2 regions of the Salicola sp. AFF1 genome follow, and region 2 is predicted to be linked to the other one. Evidence: predicted binding sites of a transcription regulator. Region 2 holds the regulator's gene; the other holds the start of a gene.
What was found. The regulator sigma-54, encoded in region 2, starts transcription at its own class of promoters, with help from an activator protein. The targets are predictions, from matches to a motif close to TGGCACNNNNNTTGCTNT.

Region 1: glnK (P-II family nitrogen regulator) is a predicted target of sigma-54. The motif match lies at 1,466-1,483, and genes of this name have one in related genera.

The regions. Positions count from the first base shown of each region.
Region 1 covers NZ_JBXAYL010000009.1:41,832-46,245, forward strand. The annotation lists gene AC1RQI_RS07910 (YifB family Mg chelatase-like AAA ATPase) at 1-985, opposite strand, end outside; gene AC1RQI_RS07915 (accessory factor UbiK family protein) at 1,019-1,282, opposite strand; gene glnK (P-II family nitrogen regulator) at 1,588-1,926, shown strand; gene AC1RQI_RS07925 (ammonium transporter) at 1,992-3,236, shown strand; gene AC1RQI_RS07930 (acetoacetate--CoA ligase) at 3,313-4,414, opposite strand, start outside.
Region 2 covers NZ_JBXAYL010000004.1:120,292-124,705, reverse strand. The annotation lists gene lptA (lipopolysaccharide transport periplasmic protein LptA) at 1-375, shown strand, start outside; gene lptB (LPS export ABC transporter ATP-binding protein) at 384-1,109, shown strand; gene AC1RQI_RS04110 (RNA polymerase factor sigma-54) at 1,259-2,809, shown strand; gene hpf (ribosome hibernation-promoting factor, HPF/YfiA family) at 2,876-3,184, shown strand; gene ptsN (PTS IIA-like nitrogen regulatory protein PtsN) at 3,200-3,679, shown strand; gene rapZ (RNase adapter RapZ) at 3,714-4,414, shown strand, end outside.

The sequences.
Region 1 (4,414 bases), on a different contig from region 2:
GGGCGATGACGATCTCGCCGGATTCCATGGGCTCGCGCAACACCTCCAGCACCTTGCGGTCGAATTCCGGCAGTTCATCCAGAAAGAGCACACCCCGGTGGGCCAGCGAAATCTCACCGGGGCGCGGACTGCTGCCACCGCCAACCAGGGCTACGGCAGAAGCCGTGTGGTGCGGCGCCCGATAAGGCGGCGTGCGCCATCCCCTGGCCTGGCTGAAGGAGCCTGCCACCGAATGCACCGAGGCCACCTCCAGCGCGGCCTCCCTCGCCAGCGGCGGTAACAGCCCTGGCATGCGGCTGGCCAGCATGCTCTTGCCGGTACCGGGCGGACCATGGAACAGGAGATTATGGCCGCCCACAGCGGCGATCTCCAGGGCCCGCTTGGGGATGTGCTGGCCCTGAACGTCCGCCAGGTCCGGCACTGCCCCAGGACTGAGGTCCTCCGCCTCGCGCGGCGCAATCGCCGCCAGTCGCTGCTCCCCTTTCAGGTGGGCACAGACGTTGAGCAGATGATCCGCAGCGAAGGTATCCTCCTGGCTGGCCAGGGCCGCTTCCTCGGCATTGCCGGAGGGCACCATGATGGTGCGCGCCCTGGCCCGTGCCCCCATCACCGCGGGCAGGATGCCCTCCAGTGGCCTCAGGCTGCCATCCAGCGCCAGCTCGCCCATGAACTCCATGGCATCCACCGCACTGGGCTCAACCTGCCCCGAGGCGGCCAGGATGCCGAGCGCAATGGGCAGGTCAAAACGACTGCCTTCCTTGGGCAGATCGGCTGGCGCCAGGTTGATGGTGATGCGGCGGGCGGGAAAGTCAAAACCGCTGTTGAGCAGGGCGCTGCGCACCCGATCCTTGCTCTCGCGCACGCCCGCTTCGGGCATGCCCACGATGGACAGTGACGGCAGGCCGCCAGAAAGATGGGTTTCAACGGTTACGGCAGGGGCATCCACGCCCACCCGAGCCCGCGTGTGGATTACGGCAAAACTCATGGCAACATCCCTGTTGTTAATCGGATTCCGGGGTTACTGCTGGCTGTCGTCCAGGCGCTCTTCCAGCTCCGCGACGCGCTTCTCCAGCGCCTCAACCTTCTCCCGGGTGCGCGCCAGCACCGCGGCCTGGGCATCAAACTCTTCGCGGGTCACCAGATCCAGGCGGTCAATCACCGAACTCACCGCCATCCGCACGTGCTGTTCCACATCGTCACGGGCCACCCGGGCCATGTCCGGCATGGCCTGATCCAGCTGACCACGCAGTTCATTGAAAAGATCCTGGGGGCTACGGGGCATGGCGGCAACTCCTGGGTTCGTTATTCTGAGTATGCTAGCACAGCGCCTCCAGCGGGCCCAGCCGACCCTCAGATGCCCCGGATTGGGTCACGCCAGGGATGAATGCGCTACAATGGGGCAATGCAGCCGGGCCGCACCTCGGCCGCATAATGTAACTTATTGTTTTTAAGTTTATTTCAGCGTTGGCACAGGGCGTGCAAAGGTCTGCACAGAGTCCGCACAACCTGCTGCGGGCCAACGATGCACCCCGATTCAGGCCGCCATAACCCAGTTCGGCTGGGCCGGCAACGAAAGGAGAAACCCACATGAAACTTGTGACAGCGATTATTAAGCCGTTCAAGCTTGATGACGTGCGCGAAGCCCTGTCCGAAATCGGTGTCCAGGGTGTCACCGTCACGGAGGTCAAGGGATTCGGCCGCCAGAAAGGCCACACCGAACTCTACCGCGGTGCCGAGTACGTGGTTGATTTCCTGCCCAAGGTGAAGGTCGAGATCGCCATCAGCGAAAAGCTGCTGGACCAGGTCATCGAGTCCATCTCGAAAGCCGCCAACACCGGCAAGATCGGTGACGGCAAGATCTTCGTCAGCGAGCTGGAGCAGGCAATCCGGATCCGGACCAGTGAAACCGGCGAGGAAGCCGTCTGACGCTGACCCCGAGGCCATAGCGACATTCCTGAATTTGAAAAGCCTTGTGCGGAGGGCTTATTCCAATGGAAAACACAGTCAACGAACTGCAGTTTGCACTTGATACCTTTTACTTTCTGATCTGTGGTGCCTTCGTCATGTGGATGGCGGCAGGCTTCACCATGCTTGAGTCCGGCCTCGTCCGGGCCAAGAACACCACCGAGATCCTGACCAAGAACGTTGGTCTTTATGCCATCGCGTGCATCATGTACATGGTCTGCGGTTACTCCATCATGTACGGCGGTGGTACCTTCCTTTCCGGCATCATGGATCCGGGCGTTTCCGAAGGCTTCACCTATGAAGCAGTATCCACCTATGCCCCGGCCTCGGATTTCTTCTTCCAGGTCGTCTTCGTGGCAACCGCCATGTCGATCGTTTCCGGCGCCGTGGCTGAGCGGATGAGACTCTGGGCGTTCTTTACCTTCACGGTTGTGCTGACCGGCTTCATCTACCCGCTGGAAGGCGCGTGGACCTGGGGTGGCTCAGCAGTGTTCGGCCTTTACAATCTGGCGGATCTTGGCTTCAGTGACTTTGCCGGTTCCGGCATCGTGCACATGGCGGGCGCGGCAGCGGCCCTGGCCGGTGTTCTGCTCCTGGGTCCGCGCAAGGGCAAGTACGGACGCAACGGTGAAGTCCGCGCGATTCCGGGCGCCAACCTGCCGCTGGCCACACTGGGCACCTTCATCCTCTGGATGGGCTGGTTCGGATTTAACGGTGGTTCGGTGCTGGCAGCAGCCAGTGTTGAGACCGCCAACTCAGTGGCCATTGTCTTCCTGAACACCAATACCGCCGCTGCGGGTGGCGCCGTGGCCGCCCTGATTGTTGCCCGGCTGATGTTCGGCAAGGCCGACCTGACCATGCTGCTCAACGGGGCGCTCGCGGGGCTGGTGACCATCACCGCCGAGCCGTCCACGCCGACACCGCTGGCCGCAACGATCTTTGGCGCTCTTGGTGGTGTTCTGGTGGTCTTCTCGATCATCGCCCTGGATAAGCTGCGCATCGACGACCCGGTGGGGGCGATCTCGGTGCACGGTGTTGTCGGCATCCTGGGTCTGCTCCTGGTGCCGGTGACCAACGGTGGAGCCACCTTCATCGGCCAGATCGTCGGCATCCTGACCATCTTTGTCTGGGTCTTTGTCGCCAGCCTGATTGTCTGGGGCATCCTCAAGGCGGTCATGGGCATCCGCGTGAGCGAAGAACAGGAGTACGAAGGCCTGGATATCGCCGAGTGCGGTATGGAAGCCTATCCGGAGTTCGAAGGCAACGGCTGAGCCATTGCCTTACACCCCGAACGAAAAAAGGCGCCCCAGGGCGCCTTTTTTTATGGAACCTGCATTGGTGGGGCCTTCACTCCGCCAACTCAGGCCGATCCCGGAAATACGCCAGTGCTTCCGGGTTGGCAAGGGCATCCTGGTTCTTCACCGGCTCACCATGCACGACATTGCGCACCGCCAGCTCGACGGTCTTGCCGCTCAGGGTCCTGGGAATATCCGGCACTGCCAGTATTTTGGCGGGCACGTGCCGTGGCGTGGTGTTGTCACGGATCGTCTGGCGAATACGCCGACACAGCGCGTCGTCCAGTGATGCCTCATCGTGCAGCCGCACGAACAGGACCACGCGCACATCGTCCTGCCACTGCTGACCAATCGCCAACGACTCCACCACCTCATCCACCTTCTCGACCTGACGGTAGATTTCGGCCGTCCCGATCCGGACACCACCCGGGTTCAACACCGCATCGGAACGACCGTGGATGATGACGCCCGTCTGGGCCGGTGTGGTGTCGGTGGCTGGGTGGGGAACCAGCTCGCCATAGTCCCCATGGGCCCAGACACCCGCAAAGCGACTGAAGTAGGCGTTGTGGAAACGCTCATTGTCCTGGTCCTTCCAGAATCCCAGGGGCATCGACGGGAAGGCATTCCGGCAGATCAGCTCGCCCTTGCCGCTGGCAAGCGGCTGCCCCTGCTCATCGGCAAATGCCACATCCATGCCCAGCCCCAGGCACTGCAACTCACCCCGGTAGACCGGCAGTGTGGGGTTACCCAGCGCGAAGCAGGAGACAATGTCGGTGCCGCCCGAAATACTGGCAACACAGACGTCGTCCTTCACGTCCCGGTAGAGGTAATCAAAACTTTCATGGGTGAGTGGGCTCCCCGTTGCCAGCAGGGCATCCAGAACGGCAAGATCATGGCTTTCCCGGGGCTTGAGGCCAACCCTTTCGCAGGCGGCATAGTACTTGGCGCTCACCCCGAAGATCCGGACCTGCTCGCGCTCCGCCATGTCCCACAGCACGCTGGGCCCCGGGGAGAACGGCGAGCCGTCGAACAGCACCACCGTGGCGCCCAGCGCCAGGCTGCTGACCAGCCAGTTCCACATCATCCAGCCACAGGTGGTGTAATAGAACACCCGGTCACGCGCGCCCACATCTGTGTGCAGGCCCAGTTCCTTC
Region 2 (4,414 bases):
AATGTACGCGTAAGCCAGGGCGAAGCGCTTTTGACCGCGGACAAGGTCATACTCTACCGGGGTAACAGCCAGAACCTCAGCCGCATGGAAGCCACCGGCAACCCCGCCACCTATAAGCAGCCGCAAACGGAACAGGCCCCAGCGGTCTATGCCGAAGGCAAGACGATCATCTATGAAGCCAAGGAAGAACGCATCATCTTCGAGCGAGAAGCCCTGATCCGCCAGCAGGGTGACCGGTTCCGGGGCAACCGGATCGTGTACGACGTGGGCGAACGCATCGTAACCGCCTCCAGCTCGGAAGACGACGACCAGGACCGGGTGGAGATGACCATCCAGCCGGACCGCGATTCCCCTGACAACAACGGCAGTAACTGAGCACCCCCATGGCGACACTGGAAGCCCTGAACCTGGCCAAGAGCTACCGCCGCCACCCAGTGGTGATGGACGTCTCCCTTGCCATCCAGAGTGGCCAGATTGCGGGGCTTCTGGGGCCCAACGGGGCCGGCAAGACCACCTGCTTCTACATGATTGTGGGCCTGGTCCCCCACGACCGGGGCCGCATCCGGATCGACAACCGCGACATCACCCACCTGCCCATGCACGGCCGGGCCCGGGCAGGCATCGGCTATCTGCCCCAGGAGGCTTCGGTCTTCCGGCGCCTGACGGTGGCGGAGAACCTCATGGCCATCCTGCAAACACGCAGCGACCTTACGAAGGCACAACGGCAAGAGCGCATGGAAGCGCTGTTACGTGAATTCCACATCAGCCACATCCGCAACAGCCTTGGGATGAGCCTATCCGGCGGGGAGCGCCGACGCGCCGAAATCGCCCGCGCCCTGGCCGTGGAACCGGCTTTCATCCTGCTGGATGAGCCCTTTGCTGGCGTGGATCCGATCTCGGTCAGCGACATCAAGCAGATCGTGCGCCAGGTACGTGACCGCGGCATTGGGGTGCTGATCACCGACCACAATGTGCGCGAAACGCTCGACATCTGTGAGACCGCCTACATCGTCAGCGAAGGCCACATCATCGCCTCCGGCACCGCCGAGGACATCCTTGCCAACCAGCAGGTCAAGGAAGTCTACCTGGGCGACGAGTTCCGTCTGTAACACGTGCACTCTGGAACCGTTGTCGCCCTGCCCAGTTCGCCTGTACACTCGATCCAGAAGGGGTAAGCAAAATCCCTGCCGGTCCTCTGGAGGACCCATTAAGGTTTCTAAATGCTGGACAATCGGGAACGGGAAAGCAGTCGATGGTCATGAAAGCGTCCCTGCAGTTGAAGATGGGCCAACAGCTCACCATGACGCCCCAGCTGCAGCAGGCAATACGGTTACTCCAGCTCTCCACTCTCGACCTGCAGCAGGAAATCCAGCAACAGCTGGAATCCAACCCCATGCTTGAAACCGCCGAGGAAGCCGAGGCGGAGACGGATACCGACACCGATACTGAGGCCGATCAGGCAGCGGACAGCGGCGACGGCGACCATGAAAGCGCTGAAACCACCGGCGAAGGGGGAGAGGAGCCGAGTACCAGCAATACCGACGCCAGCAGCTCGGAGAACGAGAACTGGCAGGACAACAGCGAGATCCCCGACAACCTGCCCGTGGATACCGCCTGGGATGACGTCTACCAGAGCGCTCCCGCCACTCCCGCTGCCTCACGCCCCGAAGACGATGGCAGCGAAATGGATTTCGAGAGCCGCAACAGCCGCGGCGAAACCCTTCAGGATCACCTGCTCTGGCAACTCAACCTCACTCCCATGTCCGAGCGCGACCGGGTCATCGCCCATGCTCTGGTTGATGCCACCGACAACGCCGGCTATCTGACCCAGGGCCTGGAAGAAATCCACCAGGGGCTCAGTGCGGCGGACGACGAAGACCCGCTGGAAATGGACGAAGTCGAGGCGGTCCTGCACCGCATCCAGCACTTTGATCCGCCCGGCGTTGCCGCGCGGGACCTGCGGGAATGCCTGCTGATCCAGCTCAACCAGCTGCCCCCGGACACCCCCTGGCTCAAGCAGGCACGGCTGGTCGTCAGCCATTACATTCAGCTGCTCGGCAACCGGGACTACCGCCAGCTCATGCGCCGCAGCCGTCTCAGCGAAGCGCAACTCAAGGAGGTTCTGGGCCTGATCCAGAGCCTTAACCCGCGCCCCGGTGATGCCATCGGTGAGGACGAAACGGAGTACGTGGTCCCGGACGTCATCGTCTCCCGCCAGGAAGGACGCTGGAAAATTGAACTCAATCCGGAAATCGCCCCCCGGCTCCAGGTGAACAACCTGTATGCGTCGCTCATCCGCCAGTCCGATGCCAGCGCCGACAACACCTACCTGAAGGATCAGCTCCAGGAAGCGAAGTGGTTCATCAAAAGTCTTCAGAGCCGTAACGAGACGCTGTTGAAAGTCGCCTCCCAGATCGTCGATCATCAACAGAAGTTCTTCGAGGAAGGCGAGGAAGCGATGAAGCCGCTGATCCTCTCCGAGATCGCCCAGGCTGTGGACATGCATGAGTCCACCATTTCCCGTGTCACCACCCAGAAGTACATGCATACCCCCAGGGGCATTTACGAGCTCAAGTATTTCTTCTCCAGTCACGTGAGCACGGACGAAGGCGGCGAATGCTCATCCACCGCCATCCGCGCCATGATCCGCAAGCTCATCAACGAGGAGGAAAGCCGGAAACCGCTGAGTGACAACCGCATAGCGACTATACTCAGTGACCAGGGCATCAATGTGGCGCGCCGAACGGTTGCCAAATACCGCGAGGCGATGCACATCCCGCCCTCAAACGAGCGCAAACGTCTCGTCTAGAGGGCCTGACGCCTGTATGATGGCCACCTTCCGGTGGCCGGGCCTAAGCGACAACAGGAGCGGACTATGCAACTCAACATTTCAGGTCACCACATCGAGCTGACAGAAGCCCTGAAGGACTATGTCCGGAGCAAGATGGAAAAACTTGAACGGCATACGGACCAGATCAGCAACACCCAGGTGACGCTGTCGGTGGTCAAGCAAAGGCAGACCGCCGAAGCCACGCTCCACGTTACCGGGGGCGACATCAACGCCAAGGCCCAGCACGACGATATGTACGCGGCGATCGATCAGCTTGTGGACAAGCTTGACCGGCAAATTCTCAAACACAAGGAAAAGCAGGTGGAACGCCAGCACGGTGCGGCCACCCGCTGATCCCAAGCGGTATCCATGGTCCATTCATCACTGTCCATCGAATCCATTCTTGCCCCGGAGCTGGCCCTCTGTGGCGTTCCGGGGACCAGCAAGAAGCGCATCCTCGAGACCATTGCCGAGAGAGTAGCCCAGCACTACCCGGAGCTTGAGGAAAACCAGATCTTCAATAATCTGGTTGCACGGGAGCGTCTTGGCAGCACCGGCATCGGGCAAGGCATCGCCATCCCGCACTGCCGGCTGGAAGACTGTAAGCGCGTAGTAGGCGCGCTACTGACGCTGGACGCCCCCATCAACTTTGATGCCATCGACAGTGAACCGGTGGACCTGCTGTTCGTGCTCCTGGTGCCGCAGAATGCCACCAGTGAGCACCTGGAACTGCTCAGCCAGCTGGCCGAGAAGTTCAATGACCGCAGCCTGTGCCGGCGCCTGCGCCAGTGCCAGGACTCGCAGGAACTGTACGACCTGATCGTCGCCAGCGAAAAAGCGTCCCAGTAACGTCGCCCTTACCCACACGGCGGGAGATCGGCCTGTGAAACTGACCATCGTAAGCGGCCGCTCGGGCTCCGGCAAAAGCACGGCCCTGCATGTACTGGAAGACCTTGGCTATTACTGCATCGACAACCTGCCCATCGGGCTGCTCCAGCCGCTGACACGCAAGGCCCTGGAATCCGATGAGCAGCAACGCGACGTCGCGGTCAGCATTGACGCGCGCAACCTCTCCGCGGACATCGCCGATTTTGAAAACCTCTACCGCCAGCTCCAGCATCCAGAGCTGAGGGTGGAAATCATCTACCTGGATGCGGCGGACAGCATCCTGCTGCAGCGCTTCCACCAGACACGGCGCAAGCATCCGCTGAGCACCTCCGCCCGCTCCCTTTCCGAGGCGATCCAGGATGAAAAGAGCCTGCTGGAACCGATTGCGCGACTGGCGGACCTGCATATCGATACCACTGAACGCTCCATGTACGAACTGCGAGACATGGTGCGTGAACGCATCGTCGGGCGTGACGAACAACAGATGGCGCTGTTGATCCAGTCCTTCGGCTATAAGCACGGCGTTCCCATTGATTCCGATTTCGTCTTCGATGTGCGCTGCCTGCCCAATCCCTTCTGGGATGACTCGCTCCGCAGCTACACCGGACTGGACGCCCCCATCCGCGAGTACCTCAAGGGCCAACCCGGAACGGACGCCCTGCTCGGTGATATCAAGGGATTTCTGGACCGCTGGCT